DNA from 3 places in the Variovorax humicola genome. Region 1 is predicted to be linked to each of the others. Evidence: predicted binding sites of a transcription regulator. Region 1 holds the regulator's gene; each other region holds the start of a gene.

Region 1 (3,494 bases):
GTTGCCTCCGGCCAAAAGGGTGCGCGCGTGCGAGCCGTGCTCACCCCGCGCCCCCCCGCCTCGGCTGCGCCCGGCAGCCCGAGGGCCGCCGCTGCGCCAACGCCCCCGGCGCCGGCCCCGGGTTCAGGCCTGCGCTCCAGCACCACGCTCGGTGGGGAAGCGCGCCCGTGATGCGCAACGACAACGCCATGATCGACACCTCCGGCAAGCCTGCGCCTGGGCCCGGCGGTGGCACGGTGACGGCGCTCGCCGGCAATGGCAGCCGCCTCGAAGCATCCGGCTTGCAAAAAACCTACGGCAGCCGCATGGTGGTCAAGGATGTGTCCCTCGGCGTGCAGAAAGGCGAAGTGGTCGGCCTGCTCGGCCCCAACGGCGCCGGCAAGACCACGTCGTTCTACATGATCGTGGGCCTTGTGCGCGCCGATGCCGGCGACATCACCATCGACGGCGAGCCGATCGCCCACATGCCGATCCACCGTCGCGCGCGCATGGGCCTGTCGTACCTGCCGCAGGAAGCATCGATCTTTCGCAAGCTCACGGTCGAGCAGAACGTGCGCGCCGTGCTCGAGTTGCAGTTCGAGACCGATGCCAAGGGCAATCGCGTGCCGCTCGGCGAGGCTCGCATCGACGAGCGCCTGACCGAACTGCTGACCGACCTGCGCGTCGAACATCTGCGCGATTCCCCGGCGCTGGCGCTGTCGGGCGGCGAACGGCGCCGCGTCGAAATCGCGCGCGCACTGGCCACGCAGCCGCGCTTCATCCTGCTGGACGAGCCTTTCGCCGGGATCGACCCGATTGCCGTGATCGAGATCCAGCGAATCATCGGTTTTTTGAAGAGCCGCGGTATCGGCGTGCTTATCACCGACCACAACGTGCGTGAGACGCTGGGCATCTGCGACCACGCTTTCATCATCAGCGACGGGCATGTGCTGGCACAAGGCACGCCTTCGGAGATCGTCGACAACGCCGAGGTACGCAGGGTGTACCTGGGCGAGCATTTCAGAATGTAGGGGCCTGGGCATGAAGCAAGGCCTTTCGCTGCGCGTATCGCAGCACCTGGCGCTGACGCCCCAATTGCAGCAGTCGATCCGGCTGCTTCAACTGTCGACGCTCGAACTGAGCCAGGAAGTCGAGCAGATGCTCGACGACAACCCGTTCCTCGAGCGCACCGCCGAAGAAGCCGTGCGCGAGGAATTCGGGCTCGAAACCTCCGACGCGCCATCGCCGCGCGACGATGACTTTGCGGCCCCCTCCACTGCCAATGGCGCCGACGGCCCGGTCGCCGCCTCCGCCTCGAACGACGCAGACACCTTGGCCGCCGACACGTCCGCGGACGGCCTCTCCGATGTCGAGCCCGACTGGGGCGGTGACGGCACCGTCGACATGCTGCCCGACGACAGCGAATGGGGTGGCGACGCGCCCGCGCGCGCCAACAACCTCGGCGACGACGAACGCGCCGACGCCACCGAACTGGCGCGCAGCCAGGAGTCGCTGCAGACCTTCCTGCACCGCCAGGCGCTCAGCCTGCGCCTCGGCGAAACCGACCGCGCCGCGCTGAGCTTTCTTATCGAGTCGCTCAACGACGACGGCTACCTCGAGGACTCGCTTCCCGCGCTGGCCTCGGGCCTGGCCGGCGACGACAACGACCAGTTCGACGACCTGGTGCACCGTTTCCAGATGGCGCTGGGCCTGCTGCAAAGCCTGGAGCCGGTCGGCGTGGGTGCGCGCGACCTCGGCGAATGCCTGGCCATCCAGCTGCGCGCGCTGGCCCGTGCCGATGAATCCGAAGACGAGGCACAAATCCGCAATGTCGCCATCGCCATGTGCAAGCTGCCGATGGACCTGCTCGCGCGCCGCGACTTCAGGCGCCTGGCCGCACTCACGCGCAGCAGCGAAGATCTGGTGCGCGCCGCGATGCAGCTCATCGCGCGGCTGGAACCCAAGCCGGGCCGACGTTTCGTGGACGTGGAGCGCAATGTGGTCGTGCCCGACGTGATCGTCACCCGCACCGGTCGCGGCGCCACGCTCAGGTTCCGCGTCATGCTCAATCCCGACGTGATGCCCCGGCTGCGCGTGCACGACATCTACGCCGGCGCGCTGAAGGCGCACAAGGGCGAGGGCAGTCAGGCGCTGTCGCAGCGGCTGCAGGAGGCGCGCTGGTTCATCAAGAACATCCAGCAGCGATTCGACACCATCCTGCGCGTCAGCAACGCCATCGTCGAGCGGCAGAAGAACTTCTTCGTGCACGGCGAACTGGCCATGCGCCCGCTGGTGCTGCGCGAGATCGCCGACGAACTCGGCCTGCACGAATCGACCATCAGCCGCGTGACAACCGCGAAATACATGGCGACGCCCTACGGCACGGTGGAACTCAAGTACTTCTTCGGCTCGGCTCTGGGCACGGAGACCGGCGGCAATGCGTCGAGCACGGCGGTGCGGGCGCTGATCAAGCAGTTCGTGTCCAGCGAGAACATCAAGAAGCCGCTGTCGGACAGCCAGATCTCCGACATGCTGAAAGAGCAGGGTATCGAGTGCGCGCGGCGCACCGTGGCCAAGTACCGCGAGGCGCTGCGGATTGCGCCTGCGAATTTGCGCAAGGCGCTTTAGGGCTTTAGTCAGGCGTCGTTTCGCGGACGTGGCGAGTAGGCCACGTGCGCAACCACATTCAGGCGATCTACGAGAAGCTGCGCGCGGGTCGGCAATGATGGGGGCGGTGCCGCGTGGCGGCGCATCGGCGCCGGCCGGGTTCCAGCGCGCCATGTGCATCTTGCGGTTGATGGCCAGCGCTTCCATGAACTACGGCACCAGCTAAAGGCGCGCGACTTCCACGGCGATGTAGCCGGCGTTCTCGCCGGCCCCGCAGAACAAGATCCAGAGAGCGAATTTCGCGTGGTAGGGGTCGTTCTCGTGGCAAGCATGCTCTCGAACGGAATCTGCGCATCACATTCCGAATTTCACTTTGCCCCGGGGGGCGGCGAACCAGCTTCCCAGCTGAAAGCCATTTATCGCCCTGGGCTGCGAGAAACATCGTGGCCACTGCGCTGTCCTGCTGCTTCACCGGCTCATAGGCGGCCAGCATCTAGGGCGACTCGCCGGCGTTCGCCGCACGCTCGCCTATATGTGGGCACGCGCCACCGCGGCCCTGACCATCCGGCCTGATCGGCGCTCCACCAAGTCACGAGTTCGTGTGAGCAGTTGCGCACAGGTCATATTTCATCGCAACATCAAAAACGTTAACTGTTGTTAACTATAGTGTATTGACTGTTGTTAACACTCATCTGTGGCGAACTGTGACTATTCGCACGAGCGATTTCTGCTTCGTTTCATAAAATTCGCTTCGACATGCTGCTGAAGCTCGGCGCCCCTGGCGGCCACAAAACAATCAGCTGATCGCACCGCACCTTCTTCGGTGCAGTGGCATGTGCGGTCCCTCACCAACGCGCTGCGGCGTTTTCTACTTAAATCTCTGATGAAAAATCTTGCGAAACCGATCG
Region 2 (3,494 bases), on a different contig from region 1:
GACCCCACCGGCATCCGCGACCAGGTCGAACCCGATGCGTCCGGCCGCGTACGCGACTACGGGCGCGGCTTCTGGGCGCAGCAATGGCTCGGCTTGCGGCGCCTGGCGGGCCGTTGATCGGGTAGCGTATCCTCGCAGGCGATGCGTATCCTTCTCGACTCATTCTGGCGCGCAGTGGCGTATTGCCTGCGGCCTCGCGTGATGCTGCTGTCGCTGTTGCCCCTCGGGTTGATGGTGGCGATGGCGGCGCTTCTCGGTTATTTCTTCTGGGAGCCGGCGGTCGCCTGGACCCGTGCAACGCTGGATTCCTGGCCACTGCTGGCGAGTTTCTGGGGCTGGATGGGGCGCCTCTTCTCCGGTGATGTGTCGAGCACGCTGGCCCAACTGGTGGTGGTGCTGGCGGCGACGCCGGCGATCGTGCTGGTGTCGCTGCTGGTCGTGTCGGGCCTCATGGCGCCGGCGCTGACGCGGCTGGTGGCCGCGCGGCGCTTTCCGATGCTCGAGCACAAGAAAGGACCCTCGTTCATCTGGAGTGCGACCCGGGCGATAGGGCTCACGGTGCTGGCGCTTCTTGCATTGGTGGTGTCGATGCCGCTGTGGCTGGTTCCGCCGCTGGTGCTGGTCCTGCCGCCGCTGATCTGGGGTTGGCTTACCTACCGCGTCATGAGCTTCGATGCGCTCGCCGAGCATGCCAATGCCGAGGAGCGGGCGACATTGCTGCGCACGCACCGGCTGCCATTGCTCGCTATCGGCGTGCTGTGCGGCTACCTGGGCGCCGCGCCCAGCATCGTCTGGGCGTCCGGCCTTCTGTTTGCCGCCGGTTTCTTCGTGCTGGCGCCGATCGCGATCTGGATCTACACGCTGGTGTTTGCCTTCTCGGCATTGTGGTTTGCGCATTACTGCCTCGATGCCCTGGCGCAACTGCGTTCGCAGCGTGCGGCGGCGGCCTATGCCAGCGACAGGAGCCCGGCCATTGCGCAAGACGCGGACCGGGCGATACAGACTCAATGGGGTGCTCCATGACCAGTGAAACGAGCGGAGAGAATACATCGGCGGGGGCCAGGTCCTTCGGCCTGGTTGTCGTCGGCGACGAAATCCTCTCTGGCAAGCGCCTCGACAAGCACATGCCCAAGGTCATCGAATTGCTGACGGCGCGCGGCCTGCAACTGGATTGGGCCGAGTATGTCGGCGATGCGCCCGAGCGCATCACCGCGGTGCTCAGGCGTGCGTTCGCGTCGGGCGACATCGTTTTCTCGACCGGCGGCATCGGCGCCACGCCCGACGACCACACGCGCCAGTGCGCGGCCGCGGCGCTGGGCCGGCCGCTGGCCTTGCATCCGGAGGCGGAGGTGCTGATCCGCGAGCGCATGCGCGACACTGCGGCCGAGCAGGGCATCCCCTACGAGCCCGACCGCCCCGACAACGTGCATCGGCTCAACATGGGCGTGTTTCCGCAAGGCGCGACGATCATCCGCAACCCGTACAACAAGATTCCCGGCTTCAGCGTGGAGGACGTGCACTTCGTGCCCGGCTTTCCAGTGATGGCCTGGCCGATGATCGAATCGGTGCTCGATGCCCGCTATGCCGACCTGTTCGCACGCGGGCAGAGTGCCGAAAAATCCGTGATCGTCTACGGGACGATGGAAGCCACCCTCACGCCGCTCATGGAAGCCGTCGAGCGCACGCATCCGGGCATCAAGGTCTTCAGCCTGCCGAGCGTCGACCACCCCGAGTACGGCCGACATATCGAACTGGGCGTCAAGGGCCACGCCGAGGGCCTGGCCGCTGCCTACGAACAGCTGATCGAAGGCCTGCACAGCTTTGATGCGCGCCTCGGCCCCGAAATGGTGCGATAGAAACTGACGCACCAAAAGAGGAAAATACGCGCCCCATAAGGGCCAAACGGCGTATTCGAAGCCCCTGTCGCCTGCGGTGACAATGGCATAGAAACTGCATCCATTCCCCCGAATTCCTAACCACCCATCACCAAGGAGAATTTGATGGCAAAGACCGTCGCCGACGTACTCAAACTCGTGAAGGAAAACGAGGTCAAGTTCGTCGATTTCCGTTTCACTGACACCCGTGGCAAGGAACAGCACGTCACCGTGCCGGTTTCGGCATTCGACGAAGGCAAATTCACCGACGGTCATGCCTTCGACGGCTCCTCGATCGCTGGCTGGAAGGGCATCGAAGCATCGGACATGCAACTCATGCCCGACCCGAACACCGCCAATATCGACCCATTCTTCGAAGAAACCACGCTGATCCTGACCTGCGACGTGATCGACCCGTCGGACGGCAAGCCCTACGAGCGCGACCCGCGTTCGCTCGCCAAGCGCGCCGAGGCCTACATGAAGGCTTCGGGCCTGGGCGACACGGCCTTTTTCGGTCCGGAACCTGAATTTTTCGTGTTCGACGGCGTGCGCTGGAAGAACGACATGTCGGGCTGCTTCGTGAAGATCGATTCCGAAGAAGCTTCGTGGAACACCGACAAGGAATACGAACACGGCAACACCGGCCATCGCCCAGCCACCAAGGGTGGCTACTTTCCGGTGCCCCCGGTCGACAGCTTCCAGGACATGCGCTCGGAAATGTGCCTGGTGCTCGAAGCGCTGGGCATCCCGGTCGAAGTGCACCACCACGAAGTGGCCAACGCCGGCCAGATGGAACTAGGTACCAAGTTCAGCACGCTGATCCAGCGCGCCGACTGGGTGCAATTGCAGAAGTACGTGATCCACAACGTGGCCCATGCCTACGGCAAGACCGCGACCTTCATGCCCAAGCCCATCGTCGGCGACAACGGCTCGGGCATGCACGTGCACCAGTCGGTCTGGAAAGACGGCAAGAACCTGTTCGCCGGCGACGGCTATGCCGGTCTGTCGGAATTCGCGCTGCACTACATCGGCGGCATCATCAAGCACGCCCGTGCCCTGAACGCCATCACGAACCCCGGCACCAACAGCTACAAGCGCCTGGTGCCCGGCTTCGAAGCCCCGGTGAAGCTGGCCTACTCGGCCAAGAACCGCTCGGCCTCGATCCGCATCCCGTTCGTGGCCAACCCGAAGGGCCGCCGCGTCGAAGCGCGCTTCCCCGATCCGCTGATGAACCCGTACCTCGGCTTTGCCGCACTGCTGATGGCCGGCCTCGACGGTGTCGAGAACAAGATCGATCCGGGCGAAGCCGCGAGCAAGGACCTGTACCACCTGCCGCCGGAAGAAGACGCGCTGATCCCGACCGTCTGCCACAGCCTCGACCAGGCGCTGGAATACCTCGACAAGGACCGTGCGTTCCTGACCAAGGGTGGCGTGTTCACCGATTCCTATATCGACGCCTATATCGACCTCAAGATGCAGGAAGTCACCCGCTTCCGCATGGCGACGCATCCGGTCGAGTTCGACATGTACTATTCCCTCTGAGCGGTTCCCGCCTTAGTGACAAAAGGACGGCTTCGGCCGTCCTTTTTCGTTGACGGGGAACATGCGAATGCCGCGTGC
Region 3 (3,494 bases), on a different contig from region 1:
GCCGCAGCAGGCTGATCAGCGGATTGAACATGCGCGACAGGAACTCGAATCTACCGATCGCGAAGCCGGCTGGAATGCCGACCGCGGCCGCGAGTCCGAATCCGAGTGCCACGCGCTTCAGCGACGACAGCACGTTCCAGCCCACGCCCTGGTCGTTCGGCCCCTTGCTGTAGAACGGGTCGCTGAACACGTCGAGCGCCTGCTTCCAGGTCTCCAGCGGGGAGGGGAATCCGTTGGTGCTCCGTAGCGCCACCAGTTCCCAGATCAACACCAGCACGCCGAACCCTGCGAGCGGCGGCAGCACGCGCATCCAGAACCGGTGCAGGTCGACCGGCTTGCGGGCAGGCGCAGCGGCGACTGCGGTTCGCGGCGCACTCGGCTTGTGCGCAACCACCGGCGCAGCGGCCGTCGTTGCGGCAGTCATTTCAAGCGGAGAGTGAAAAACAGCGCTGACCATGACGGGCTCCTCAGGCCTGGACCTTGAACGAGTCGGCGTACTTCTTCGGGTCCTTGCCGTCCCACACGACCCCGTCGAACAGTTTGCTGGTGCGCAGCGGATCCTTCGGCACGCTGACCTTCATCGCGCCGGCCACGTCCTTGTAGAGGTCGATCTGGTTGATCTGCTTCGCCACCGCGAGGTAGTCCGGATGCTCCTTCAGGATGCCCCAGCGCTTGTGCTGCGTCAGGAACCACATGCCGTCGGAGAGGTACGGGAAATTCACCGCGCCGTCGTCGAAGAACTTCATGTGGTTGGGGTCGTCCCACGTCTTGCCCATGCCGTTCTCATAGCGGCCCAGGATGCGCTGGTTGATCGCGTCGGCGCTGGTGTTGATGTACGACTTCTCGGCCACCGTCTCGGCCATCTTCGACTTGTTCTGCAAGTTGGCGTCGATCCACTTGCCGGCTTCCATCACGGCCATCATCACGGCGCGGCAGGTGTTGGGGTTGGCACGGACGAATTCGGCGCGCGTGCCGAGCACCTTTTCCGGGTGGTCCTTCCAGATGTCCTGCGTCGTGATCGCAGTCACGCCGATCTTGTCGATGATGGCGCGCTGGCCCCATGGTTCGCCGACGCAGAAGCCGTCCATGTTGCCCACGCGCATGTTGGCCACCATCTGCGGGGGCGGCACCACGATGACCTTGGCATCGCTGATCGGGCTGATGTTGGAGGCCGAAAGCCAGTAGTTGAGCCACATCGTGTGCGTGCTGGTCGGGAAGGTGCCGGCGAAGGTGTATTCGCGCTTGTCCCTTGCCATGACCTTGGCCAGCGACGGACCGTCGACCGCACCCTTGTCGGCCAGCGCCTTCGACAGCGTGATTGCCTGGCCATTGCGATTCAGGCCCATCAGCACGGCCATGTCCTTCTTGGGGCCGCCGGCGCCGACATGCACGCCGTAGACCAGGCCGTAGAGCACGTGCGACATGTCAAGCTCGCCGTTGACGAGCTTGTCGCGCACGCCGGCCCAGCTGGCTTCCTTGCTCAGCGTGATCTTCACGCCGTACTTCTTGTCGAGGCCCAGCACCGAAGCCATGACGATGCTGGCGCAGTCGGTGAGAGGAATGAAGCCGATCTTCACCTCGGCCTTCTCGGGCTTGTCCGAGCCTTGCGCCCACACGGCGGCTCGCAGTGAGGCATCGATGCCGAACGCGCCGGCGGCAGCGGCTTTCAGTACGGTGCGTCGGCTCAGCTTGAATTTCAGCGCATCGGTCATGGGGCGAACTCCGGTCAAAACAACAAAGCAGAAAAACAAAAAGGCGTCCTCGCGACGCATGCGCCGCTCAAGTGAGTACGAGCGCGTTGCGGGCAAGGACGCCTTTGTCCTGTACGGTGGGCGGCACCCTTCGTTGGATGCCACCTGCCTGGAGACCTTCGTTGGTCCATGCCGAAGTTGAACGCAAGCAGCGTGCCAGGGTTTTCCTGGGGGGCTTTGCTATGAATGTGATAGCTACAGACCCATAGACAGCGGGCGTCAGAGGCTCAAGTCGAGGCGATCGCCGATGGGGCACTTCAATTGTGCAGCGCACCATTTCAGTTGCTGCCCGGCAGGAAATCCGCCATCGACAGCACCGACTCGGCCACGTCGACCAGCCGCCGGTTCTGGTTCATTGCGACCTGCCGCAGCATGGCGTGCGCCTCTTGTTCGGTCATGCGGCGGTGCGCCATCAGGAGGCCTTTGGCGCGCTCGACCAGCTTGCGCTCGTTCAGCCCGGCGCGCACGGCGTCCAGTTCTTCGCTCATGGCCTGGAGCCGCTGCGACTGCTCTTGCAGCATGTCGAGCACCGAGCGTTCGAGCTGATGGCCATAGGCCTTGACGGTTGGCGGCTGTTGCGCGACTTCGTCGAAGAAAGCCGTTGCCACTGGGGGCTCGGTCGCGTCGGCCAACCGGTCGAGCAGCGCCTGGTTCGTATCGGCCTCGGCCCGGGCTTCCGCGATCTTGCGGTCGCACAGCGCTCGCAGGTCGTCGGCCAGCCGTTCCTCGATTGCCTTCATCGCGTCGATGCGCAGCGAGCAGCAATCGAACCACACGGTACTCAGTTCGGTGTCCAGCGCCGCGCCAGGCGCAGCCGTGATCGCGGCGCGGCGCAGGCGCTCCAGTTCGGCAATCTCCCCCGTGGGCTCGCTGTCGCGCCAAAGCCCCGCGAGCGCCGGCCCTGCGAACTCCGTGAACACATGAAAGCAACGCTCCTGCGCTGCGATGAGTTGCAGCCACTGCTGCTGCCGGGTGCCATCGTTCAGTCCCGCAGCGAAGGCGGCGGCCCCGCAGGCACGCTCCTGGCCTGCGAACTCCTTGCCCTGCATGAAGTTGAACATGGCGGCGAGCAGCCGGGATATTTCTGGGTCGGTCGCGCCGTCCGCCGCCTCGAACACCACGGCCAGCAACCCGGCGATCAGCTTGGCCAATGCAGCCGTGGCGTCGCCCGTTTCGATCTCCAGCGACGCGATGCGTCGGCGCAAGACGGGCAGCGCGTCCAGCCCCGGCAGCACCCACGCAATGCGGCTGAACAGCCGCGTGCCGCTGCCAAGGCGTCGCCCCTCCACTCGCAGCCGCTCGAAGCCGGCGCGCACGTCCTGCTCCAGCCGGATGCATTCGCCGATCTGCGCACTGCGTTGAGCGGCAAAGCGCGTGCCTTGCGATCCGAGCAGCACGTTCGACAGTCCACGCTCACGTTGCAGCGCGTGCACCAGACGGCCGATCGCGCCGACCAGTTCACCGGTGCGTGCGAGTTGGTCGAGTTCGTCGATTTCGCAGCGTCGGGCCGCCACAAGAAAGCTGAGTCCTGATTTCATCGTTGAGGGCTATGCAGCAACAACCGTGCCCTGAAAACGTGCGCCTTCTACACTTCCCGGATGCTTGTACTCGGAATCGAATCGTCCTGCGACGAAACCGGCGTTGCGCTCGTGGAGTCGAACGGCAGCGCGACACCGCTGCTGCGCGCCCATGCGCTGCACAGCCAGATCGCGATGCACCAGGCCTACGGCGGCGTGGTTCCGG

The links. Region 1 encodes sigma-54, which starts transcription at its own class of promoters, with help from an activator protein. Its sites were predicted from a motif close to TGGCANGNAANCTGCTTT; they were not measured.
Region 2: glnA (type I glutamate--ammonia ligase) is a predicted target of sigma-54. The motif match lies at 1,940-1,957, and genes of this name have one in related genera.
Region 3: WKW80_RS10500 (CmpA/NrtA family ABC transporter substrate-binding protein) is a predicted target of sigma-54. The motif match lies at 1,893-1,910, and genes of this name have one in related genera.

Annotation. Positions count from the first base shown of each region.
Region 1 is NZ_JBBKZV010000024.1:56,859-60,352, reverse strand. It holds gene lptA (lipopolysaccharide transport periplasmic protein LptA) at 1-171, shown strand, start outside; gene lptB (LPS export ABC transporter ATP-binding protein) at 171-1,010, shown strand; gene rpoN (RNA polymerase factor sigma-54) at 1,021-2,607, shown strand; gene WKW80_RS27090 (hypothetical protein) at 3,422-3,494, shown strand, end outside.
Region 2 is NZ_JBBKZV010000001.1:645,793-649,286, forward strand. It holds gene WKW80_RS03100 (sterol desaturase family protein) at 1-117, shown strand, start outside; gene WKW80_RS03105 (EI24 domain-containing protein) at 142-1,023, shown strand; gene WKW80_RS03110 (competence/damage-inducible protein A) at 1,020-1,856, shown strand; gene glnA (type I glutamate--ammonia ligase) at 2,001-3,416, shown strand.
Region 3 is NZ_JBBKZV010000004.1:365,205-368,698, reverse strand. It holds gene ntrB (nitrate ABC transporter permease) at 1-457, opposite strand, end outside; gene WKW80_RS10500 (CmpA/NrtA family ABC transporter substrate-binding protein) at 468-1,712, opposite strand; gene WKW80_RS10495 (nitrate- and nitrite sensing domain-containing protein) at 2,030-3,289, opposite strand; gene tsaD (tRNA (adenosine(37)-N6)-threonylcarbamoyltransferase complex transferase subunit TsaD) at 3,350-3,494, shown strand, end outside.